Regions from separate parts of the Bacillus sp. TCT6 genome, predicted to be linked through region 1. Evidence: riboswitches for the same ligand, from Rfam matches in the RefSeq annotation. Region 1 holds a riboswitch; each other region holds the start of a gene.
The links. Region 1 has a riboswitch for thiamine pyrophosphate ahead of thiC (phosphomethylpyrimidine synthase ThiC). Riboswitches for the same ligand answer to the same signal wherever they lie in the genome.
Positions count from the first base shown of each region.

Region 2: another riboswitch for thiamine pyrophosphate. It lies ahead of tenA (thiaminase II); the one in region 1 lies ahead of thiC (phosphomethylpyrimidine synthase ThiC).
Region 3: another riboswitch for thiamine pyrophosphate. It lies ahead of tenA (thiaminase II); the one in region 1 lies ahead of thiC (phosphomethylpyrimidine synthase ThiC).

Region 1 is NZ_JBVYHX010000001.1:4,821,619-4,824,905, reverse strand. It holds gene lldP (L-lactate permease) at 1-1,237, shown strand, start outside; TPP riboswitch at 1,309-1,424, shown strand; gene thiC (phosphomethylpyrimidine synthase ThiC) at 1,537-3,287, shown strand, end outside.
Region 2 is NZ_JBVYHX010000001.1:2,274,612-2,277,898, forward strand. It holds gene pdxR (MocR-like pyridoxine biosynthesis transcription factor PdxR) at 1-370, shown strand, start outside; gene AC0ONG_RS11505 (D-alanine--D-alanine ligase) at 375-1,289, shown strand; TPP riboswitch at 1,363-1,468, shown strand; gene tenA (thiaminase II) at 1,596-2,285, shown strand; gene AC0ONG_RS11515 (DUF3937 domain-containing protein) at 2,683-2,946, shown strand.
Region 3 is NZ_JBVYHX010000001.1:485,220-488,506, forward strand. It holds gene AC0ONG_RS02325 (hypothetical protein) at 1-40, opposite strand, end outside; gene AC0ONG_RS02330 (SH3 domain-containing protein) at 46-1,200, opposite strand; TPP riboswitch at 1,470-1,581, shown strand; TPP riboswitch at 1,642-1,745, shown strand; gene tenA (thiaminase II) at 1,831-2,526, shown strand; gene AC0ONG_RS02340 (ABC transporter ATP-binding protein) at 2,495-3,244, shown strand; gene AC0ONG_RS02345 (ABC transporter permease) at 3,244-3,287, shown strand, end outside.

The DNA of each region.
Region 1 (3,287 bases):
AGCAGCGCTTCTTGCTGGTCTTGGGTTAAATCCTTTATACGCAGCAGGTCTTTGTTTAATTGCAAATACTGCACCAGTGGCGTTCGGAGCGATGGGAATTCCGATTACAGTTGCTGGACAAGTAACAGGTATTGATCCACATAAAATTGGACAAATGGCTGGGCATCAATTACCGTTCCTATCATTATTTGTTCCATTCTTTATCGTATTTTTAATGGATGGATTTAAAGGGGTAAGACAAACGTGGCCTGCGTTACTTGTAGCAGGTAGTTCATTTGCGATTACGCAGTTCATTACAGCGACGTTCTTAGGACCGGAACTTCCGGATATTACGTCAGCACTTGTAAGTTTAGTGAGTTTAGCACTGTTCTTAAAAGTTTGGCAGCCGAAAGAAATTTATCAATCCGGGCAAGCAAATAATGAGGTAGCAGCAACAACGACAGCAGCATCGATGCCGAAATTAACGTTTGGAAAAGTAGTGAAGGCATGGTCCCCATTTATCGTATTAACGGTTATGGTAGTCATTTGGAGCCAAAATTTCTTTAAGGCATTATTTGCTCCAGGAGGGGCTTTAGAAAGTCTTGTATTTAAGTTTGAAATTCCAGGTCTGCATAATCTAGTAATGAAAGCAGAGCCAATTGTAAATAAACCAACGCCTTACGAGGCAATTCTAAAGTTTGATGTATTATCGGCAACTGGAACAGCGATTTTAATTGCTTGTATCATTTCCATGTTTATTTTGAAAATGAATGTAAAAGATGCAGTAGTGACATTTAAAGAAACGTTAAACGAATTAAAAATGCCAATTCTATCTATCGGATTTGTACTAGGGTTTGCATTTATCGCAAACTATTCTGGCCTATCTTCTACGTTAGCGTTAGCATTAGCTGGAACAGGCGGACTATTCCCGTTCTTCTCACCATTCTTAGGCTGGATTGGCGTATTCCTAACAGGGTCTGATACGTCTGCGAATGCACTGTTCTCGAATTTACAAGCCATTACAGCGCAGCAAGTCGGCGTATCTGAAGTGCTTCTCGTTGCAGCAAATACAACAGGCGGTGTAACAGGTAAAATGATTTCCCCGCAGTCGATTGCCATCGCTTGTGCAGCAGTTGGTCTTGCTGGAAAAGAATCGGATTTGTTCCGTTTTACAGTGAAGCATAGTTTATTCTTCGTAATTATTGTTGGTATTATGACGTATGTACAGGCATATTATTTAACGTGGATGATTCCATAAAAAACAAAAGAAATAAACTTTGAATTTTTCAGATTATAGTGTATGATGGGAAAGTATTGAAAATTAAATCAGTGATAAACTAGGGGTGCCTAACGTATGCGTAGGCTGAGAGAGAAGCGCGTGAACTTCTTAACCCTTTGGACCTGATCTGGCTCGTACCAGCGTAGGGAAGTTAACGGCTTTACATAATGATGTCTTTATGAGCCAGGTCCTTATTTTTTTATGGACCTGGCTCTTTTTATTTTGGCATGCGCTGGCCATATCTTGTCCTTGTCACGAACAGGGGGGCAACAAAATTTATGAAACAATCTGTTTCAGCTGAGCAAATTGAATTGAAATCGAGTTTACCAGGGAGTAAGAAAGTATATGTGGATGGACCACGAGAAGGTATGAAAGTGCCGATGCGTGAGATTGAACAAAGCGAAACGAATGGCGTCCCAAATCCACCAATCCGTGTGTATGATACGAGCGGTCCTTATACAGATCCTGCGTATAAGGTCGAGCTGGAAAAAGGCATTCCAACGCCGCGCCACTCCTGGATTATGGGGCGTGGTGATGTAGAAGCATACGAAGGGCGTGAAGTAAAACCAGAGGATGACGGTGTGAAAGTGGCTTCGAAACATACACCTGTTTTCCCGCAAATGGATCGTAAGCCGCTTAGAGCAAAGCAAGGTGCAAATGTTACGCAAATGCACTATGCACGTAATGGCATTATTACGTCTGAGATGGAGTATGTTGCGATTCGTGAAGGGGTAGAGCCGGAGTTTGTTCGTAAGGAAATCGCAGAAGGCCGCGCTATTTTACCAGCGAATATTAATCATCCAGAAGCTGAACCGATGATTATCGGGCGTAACTTCCATGTGAAGGTCAATGCAAATATCGGAAACTCTGCTGTATCTTCTTCTATTGCAGAAGAAGTAGAGAAGATGACGTGGGCTACTCGCTGGGGTGCAGATACGATTATGGATTTATCTACAGGTAAAAATATTCATACGACGCGTGAGTGGATTATTCGTAACGCGCCTGTACCAGTTGGAACTGTACCGATCTATCAAGCGCTGGAAAAAGTAAACGGAATTGCAGAAGATTTAACGTGGGAAGTATATCGTGATACGTTAATTGAGCAGGCGGAGCAAGGCGTTGATTACTTTACGATTCACGCTGGTGTATTGCTTCGTTACATTCCAATCACGGCAAAGCGTACGACAGGTATCGTTTCACGCGGTGGTTCGATTATGGCGCAGTGGTGTTTATTCCATCATAAAGAAAACTTCCTATATACTCATTTTGAAGAGATTTGTGAAATTATGAAACAGTACGATGTTTCGTTCTCTCTTGGAGATGGATTACGTCCAGGGTCTATTGCAGATGCAAATGATGAAGCACAGTTTTCTGAGCTTGAAACACTTGGTGAATTAACCAAAATTGCTTGGAAACATGATGTGCAAGTTATGATCGAAGGACCTGGACACGTACCGATGCACTTAATTAAAGAGAATATGGAGAAAGAGCTTGATATTTGTCAGGGCGCGCCGTTTTACACACTTGGGCCATTAACGACAGATATTGCACCAGGTTATGACCATATTACATCGGCGATTGGAGCTGCGATGATCGGTTGGTTTGGAACGGCGATGCTTTGTTATGTAACGCCGAAAGAACATTTAGGTTTACCGAATAAAGATGATGTACGCACGGGTGTTATTACGTACAAAATTGCAGCGCATGCGGCTGATCTTGCGAAAGGACATAAAACGGCTCATCAGCGTGATGATGCACTTTCAAAAGCACGCTTCGAATTCCGTTGGCGCGATCAATTTAATCTATCTTTAGATCCTGAACGTGCGATGGAATATCACGATGAAACGTTGCCTGCAGAAGGGGCAAAGACAGCTCACTTCTGTTCAATGTGTGGACCGAAGTTTTGTAGTATGAGAATTTCACATGATATTCGTGAATATGCAAAAGAAAATGATTTAGAAACGACAGAAGCAATTGAAAAAGGAATGAAAGAGAAAGCAGAAGAATTTAAAGAAGCTGGTAGTCATTT
Region 2 (3,287 bases), 2.5 Mb from region 1:
AGATCAAGCGGTTCTATTTCAATATTTACATGAGGGATATTTTGAGAAATATTTAAAAAAGGCAAGATCGGTTTATAAGAAAAAATATGAGTTAGCTGTCGGCGCGTGTAATCAGTTCATTCCTTTCAAAAGAATGACTGGAGATGGTGGACTTCATTTATTTATAGAGCTAGAAGAGCATATGAATGCCCGCACACTTTTACAAAAGTGTTATGAGAAAGGCGTTACGTTTTCACCTGGAGATGTTTTTTACTCTGATGGAGAAGGGGCGAACACTTTCCGATTAGGGTTTTCGCGCTTGAAAGAAGAAGAAATAGTTCGGGGAATTAAAATAATTGGTGATACATTAAAAAATGAAATTTGGAGTTGAGAAAATGAAAATCGGTGTTATTATGGGCGGGGTATCGTCTGAAAAACAAGTTTCAATTATGACAGGGAATGAAATGATTGCTCATTTAGATAAAAATAAGTATGAAATAGTCCCAATTACATTAAATGAAAAAATGGATTTAATTGAAAAAGCGAAAGACATTGACTTTGCGTTGCTCGCATTACACGGGAAATATGGAGAAGATGGGACAGTTCAAGGAACACTGGAGAGTTTAGGGATTCCTTATAGCGGAAGTAATATGTTATCTAGTAGTATATGTATGGATAAGAATATTTCGAAAAAGATTTTACGTTATGAAGGTGTAGAAACACCAGATTGGATTGAACTTACAAAAATGGAGGATCTAAAGCTTGATGAGTTAGATAAGTTAGGATTTCCATTAGTGGTAAAACCAAACTCTGGCGGATCGAGTGTCGGGGTGAAAATCGTTTACAATAAAAATGAATTGATCTCAATGCTAGAAACTGTATTTGAATGGGATTCTGAAGTAGTAATTGAGAAGTATGTAAAAGGTGATGAAATTACATGTTCCATTCTGGATGGAAAACAGTTACCTATAGTTTCAATTCGACATGCAGCCGAGTTCTTTGACTACAATGCAAAATATGATGATACTAGTACAGTTGAGGAAGTTATCGAACTTCCAGCGGAAATTAATGAACGTGTAAATAAAGCGTCACTGGCTTGTTATAAAGCATTAAAATGTAGTGTTTATGCAAGAGTTGATATGATGGTGAAGGATGGAATTCCATATGTAATGGAAATTAATACATTACCAGGGATGACACAATCAAGTTTATTGCCAAAAAGTGCAGAAGCAGCGGGGATTAGTTATAGCAAACTATTAGATATGATTATTGAAACATCATTAAAAGTTAGAAAAGAAGAAGGGTTTTAAGGGGATTATATAACTAATTCTTTTGACAGTTTCACGAAGTATGCTATGATGAATACATTATAAAAACAAAATATTTATCCACTAGGGGGGCCTTTTATAGGCTGAGATCAAATGTGATTTTGAGACTCTTAGTACCTGATCTGGTTAATGCCAGCGTAGGGAAGTGGGAAAGACGTTGCTATTTAATGAGTAAATAAATACTGTCAATTTCACTTTCTTTACGCCTGTAAAGAAAGTTTTTTTATTTTACAGCTTTAATAATTGTGGATAAATACTTATATTTTATACATTATTGGAGGGATTTAAATGACTTTTTCACAATCATTACGTAAAGAAGTAGATTCAATTTGGGAAGCGAGTTTTAACCATCCTTTTGTAAAAAAACTTGGTGAAGGAACGTTAGATTTAGCTAGTTTTCGCTATTATGTGCTTCAAGATTCATATTATTTGAGTCATTTTGCTAGAGTACAAACTTTAGGAGCTGCAAAAGCTCTTGAATTAGAGACGACAGCTCGTATGGCACATCATGCTCAAAATACATATGAGGCCGAGTTATCTTTACATGAGAATTTTGCTAAAAAGCTAGGGATAACAAAAGAAGAAAAAGATAATTTTATTCCTGCGCCAACTGCATATGCGTATACTTCACATATGTATCGTGCTGCGTATGAAGGGCATTTAGGAGATATCATTGCAGCAATTTTACCTTGCTATTGGTTGTATTACGAAATTGGGGAACGTTTAAAAGAATGTCAGCCGGAAGAGCCAATTTATAACGAATGGATTTCTGCTTATGGATCTGATTGGTTCCGTATGCTAGTTGAAGAACAAATTATACGGTTAGATACTATTGCTGAAAAAGTAACAGAGGCAGACCGCAAGCGTATGAAACAGCATTTTATTATTAGCAGTCAATATGAATATTCATTTTGGGAAATGGCTTATACATTAGAAAAGTGGCCAGTGGATACAGACGTAAAAGACGTAATTGGATAAAGAATAGAAGTAATGTTAGAGATAGGTATGGATCATACCTATCTCTATATTTTTTCTTGTCAAATTTGCGTAAAGTCATTAGTGCTACGGATATGGTGAAATAGAATATCGATAATTTAGCTCATTTAATTGTCTACGCATTAACTGGATAAACTTCTGTCACATTTATTTTACAATTAAAGAACGTAAATGTTGGTGGTATGAAGTTAAATAAGAAAAGAAACCCGAGCTGTTAGCTGTAACGGAGTTGTTTTTTCTTTGCAGGAATTTCTAAGTTAACATGAAGTGCTGTTCATACAATATGCAAATTTGCATATTGTATTTTTTTGAGTTCTTTGTGTGTTAAAATCAAATATAGAGATATGGAAATATAAAGAAGCAAAAGCAGGAATATCCAATGAATTTTGAGAGGTGTTATATGTTTACAAATAAGAAATTAATTCGATTTGGTTTATCGTTGTTTGTATTTTTAGGGATAATTAATTTTACAATCAGCTATTTCCAAACATATCTTGAAACAGCAGCAGATATTAAATGGGTAATTCCAGAAATTTGGAAAACTATTTTACTAGATGTTCCTCAAGGTATACTTGTTCTTTTAGGCGCAATTGCATTATATGATTTCACAAAAGAGGCATCACAAAAAGACGCATCAATCTAAGTGTGTCTTTTTTCAATTAGAAATTTCATAGAGAGCTTTGCTGGAGAAATAGAATAAAAAGCCCTAATTAGGGCTTTTTTCTTTATAGGAATTTCTTAACCGTCATAGAAACCGGTTACTTAGAGGTGTTATAGCAAAGGCATTTACAGTACAAGAAAATCTAAGTGATATATGGAAATATATAGGATTTGTCCGCGTGATTATTGAGAAATTAATTGAGCTTAGTAAGTATGAAGATATGACGCTAGAATTTATATTTTATAATTTCTATTTATAAAAATGAGCCCATAGTAAAAATAGGTATATGAACAAGGTGCATCATCTAGTGATAAGTCATACTT
Region 3 (3,287 bases), 4.3 Mb from region 1:
AGGCTACGTATTCAATTATAAGAGGTATATTGCGTGGCATACAATTTACCTAACTAAATATGGCAGTGGATTTACTGCATTTGTTTTTTCAAAATTCCATTCTCCATTATGTAATTCAAAATGAAGATGTTGCCCGTATGAATGACCTGTGTTTCCCATATGACCTATTAATTGTCCAGTTTGTACTTGATCACCAGCTTGTACAGTGCGATCCTTCATATGAGCATAAACAGTTGTATATAATTTCCCATTGATTTGATGCGCAATGAAAACAACATTGCCATAGCTAGCTGAATAATAAGATTTCACAACTTTACCTGCAGCAGCAGCTTGGATAGAGACGTTTCCTGGAGCGGCAATATCTATACCATAATGCATTTGTTCCCAGCGTATATCAAAGGTTGAGCTAATTCTTCCTTGAGCAGGGAATTTGAAAGCAGCTGGAATTGATGAAGGTTGATCTGTTTTAGCTTGTGGTTGATTTTGTACTACATAGTGTTTTGCTACATACCCGTATCCTGTGCCAAAACGAATTTTATACCAAGTTCCTACAGTTTCTACTACTTGTACTTGTGTACCGTTTTGTAATGAACCGAGTAGAGCGCTACTTGTACTAGCGTTGCTACGTACATTTAGATTAGGTGTTGCAACAGTATATTTTGTATTATTTTGAACGGTGATTCCTTTTACTAAGGGTTGTGAACCATTAGAGATGAATGCTTTTTGTACGTAACCTGTTTGGCCATTATGCGATATTTTATACCATTCGCCTTGATCTTCTTGAACGGTAATAAACTTGCCATTTGGTAATACATCTAAAATGGAAGATTCTAAATTAGGTTCAGAGCGAACGTTTAATGCATTAGCATTAACGATGTATTGATCATTAGAATGAAGTTTGTTTTTTAGTAAAATAGCATCTTTTTGTACATAACCTACTTTATTATGAACAGATACTTTATACCACTCATTAGTTGTTTCAAGGATGTTCACTTTTGTATTAAAGCGAATTGTATCAATTGATGTGCTTTTTACGTTATCTTCTGTATGTAATGCTACTTGATCGACTTTGACATACCCAGTTTTAATATTAGATAATTGTTCAGCGTTTGCTTTTTGTACATTTGTTTCACCCATAGAAGGAAGTAAAGAAGCAATCGCTACAGTAGTTGCTGTTAAAGCAGTAGCTTTCATATTCATGGAATAGAGACCTCCTCTAGTTGTATAGTTGTAATTTTATTATAGTATAAAGATATAATATAGTGGGTGTATTCACATAAATGTAATATGAAATCAATATAAAAATAAATTTTTTGAGGATAATGATTCCTTCTTATGCAATTAATTGGGGTTTTATTTTCTAAAATAGAATGTATGTATTGTATAACTTTGATATTCTGTTAATAATTAAGAAAATTAAAAAAGTTGATGATGTCTTATTAGGGTGTTATACTGACAGTGATAATTTTATAGTTTGCTAGGAGAGCTGGTGTTGCCAGCTGAGAGTAGGCCGTAAGCCTTTGATCCTTTTTATTACCTGATCTAGATTATGCTAGCGTAGGGAAGCAATTCGGACACTAACAATGAGTCCCCGTTTCTTTGCGTATAGAAACGGGGCTTTTTTATTTAAAAATTTCATATTGAAACCACTAGGGGTGCTTGATTTGCTGAGAGAGGAATAATCCTTAACCCTTACAACACCTGATCTAGGTAATACTAGCGAAGGGAAGTGGAACATCGAATAAATGTATAACTTTATTTGCTGTAACCACTTCTTATATATAGAAGTGGTTTTTTATTTAGATACATATATTGAAAGGGGATAGAGAAATGAAATTTTGCGATAGATTATTAGAAACTGTGCAACCGGTTTGGGAGATGAGTCATAATCATCCGTTTGTAGTGGGTATGGGAGATGGCACGTTAGAAAAAGATAAATTCCAGTATTATATTATTCAAGACTATTTATATCTGCTAGATTATGCAAAGTTATATGCGATTGGTGTTGTAAAAGCAACGAATCCACAAGTAATGGGAAAGTTCGCTGAACAAATTGATGGAATATTAAATGGCGAAATGACAATCCATAAACAATATGCAAAAAGACTTGGAATTTCTATAGAGGAGATAGAGTCTGCGAAACCATCTGCTAAAAATTTAGCTTATACAAATTACATGATGTCTGTATCTCAAAATGGCACACTTGCGGAATTAATAGCAGCGCTTCTTCCATGTATGTGGAGCTATTGGGAAATTGGAAAGCGTTTAAATGATATTCCTGGAGCAAGAGATCATGAGTTTTTTGGTGAGTGGATTCAAGGATATAGTTCGGAAGAATACGGTAATCTGTGTATTTGGTTAATAGATTTATTAAATGAAATGGCAGTTGGAAAGTCTGAGACAGAACTAGAAAGATTAGAGGAGATTTTCTTATATTCCAGTCGATTTGAATATTTATTCTGGGATATGTCCTATCGTAAGGAGATGTGGGGATTTGAGGAGCAAGAACATACTACAGTTTCATAATGTTTCTTTTCATTATGATGAGAAACCAATCATCCATGAATTAAATGCTTCTATACATGAGAAAGAGTTTGTCAGTATTATCGGACCGAGTGGATGTGGGAAAAGTACTTTATTTCGCCTTATTACAGGTCTAGAAAAGGTAAGTACTGGACAGATAGAACTGACAGAAACAAAGCACCATCCTGTAGGATATATGCCGCAAAAAGATATGCTTTTGCCGTGGAGAACAATTATTGAGAATGCTGCCCTGCCGCTAGAGTGCCAAGGTGTACAGAAGAAAGAAGCACAAGTAAAGGCAAAGGAACTGTTACATAAATTTGGTTTGCAAGGGTATGAGAAAAAATATCCGAAAGATTTATCTGGTGGTATGAGACAACGTGTATCTTTTATTCGAACTTTATTAACAGGCGGGGAAATATTGCTGTTAGATGAACCATTTAGTGCATTGGATGCTTTAACGAAGACCTCTTTGCAAGAATGGTTGTTTGAACAATGGCAAGAGTGGGAAAAAACAATTTTATTCATTACTCATGATGTTGAAGAAGCGTTATTTCTTTCAAACCGAGTTTTAGTAGTGGAACAGCAGCCGATAACGACTTTGACTGAGCGGACTGTACCGCTTGATCATAACAGAACACGAAAAGATTTATATAAACCGGAAGTATTAGCGCTGAAAGATGAGCTTCTTAGTATGTTACAAAGGCAGGTACTTGTGTGATGAACCGATTGAAAGAATTAGTTCCTGCTATTACACTTTTTAG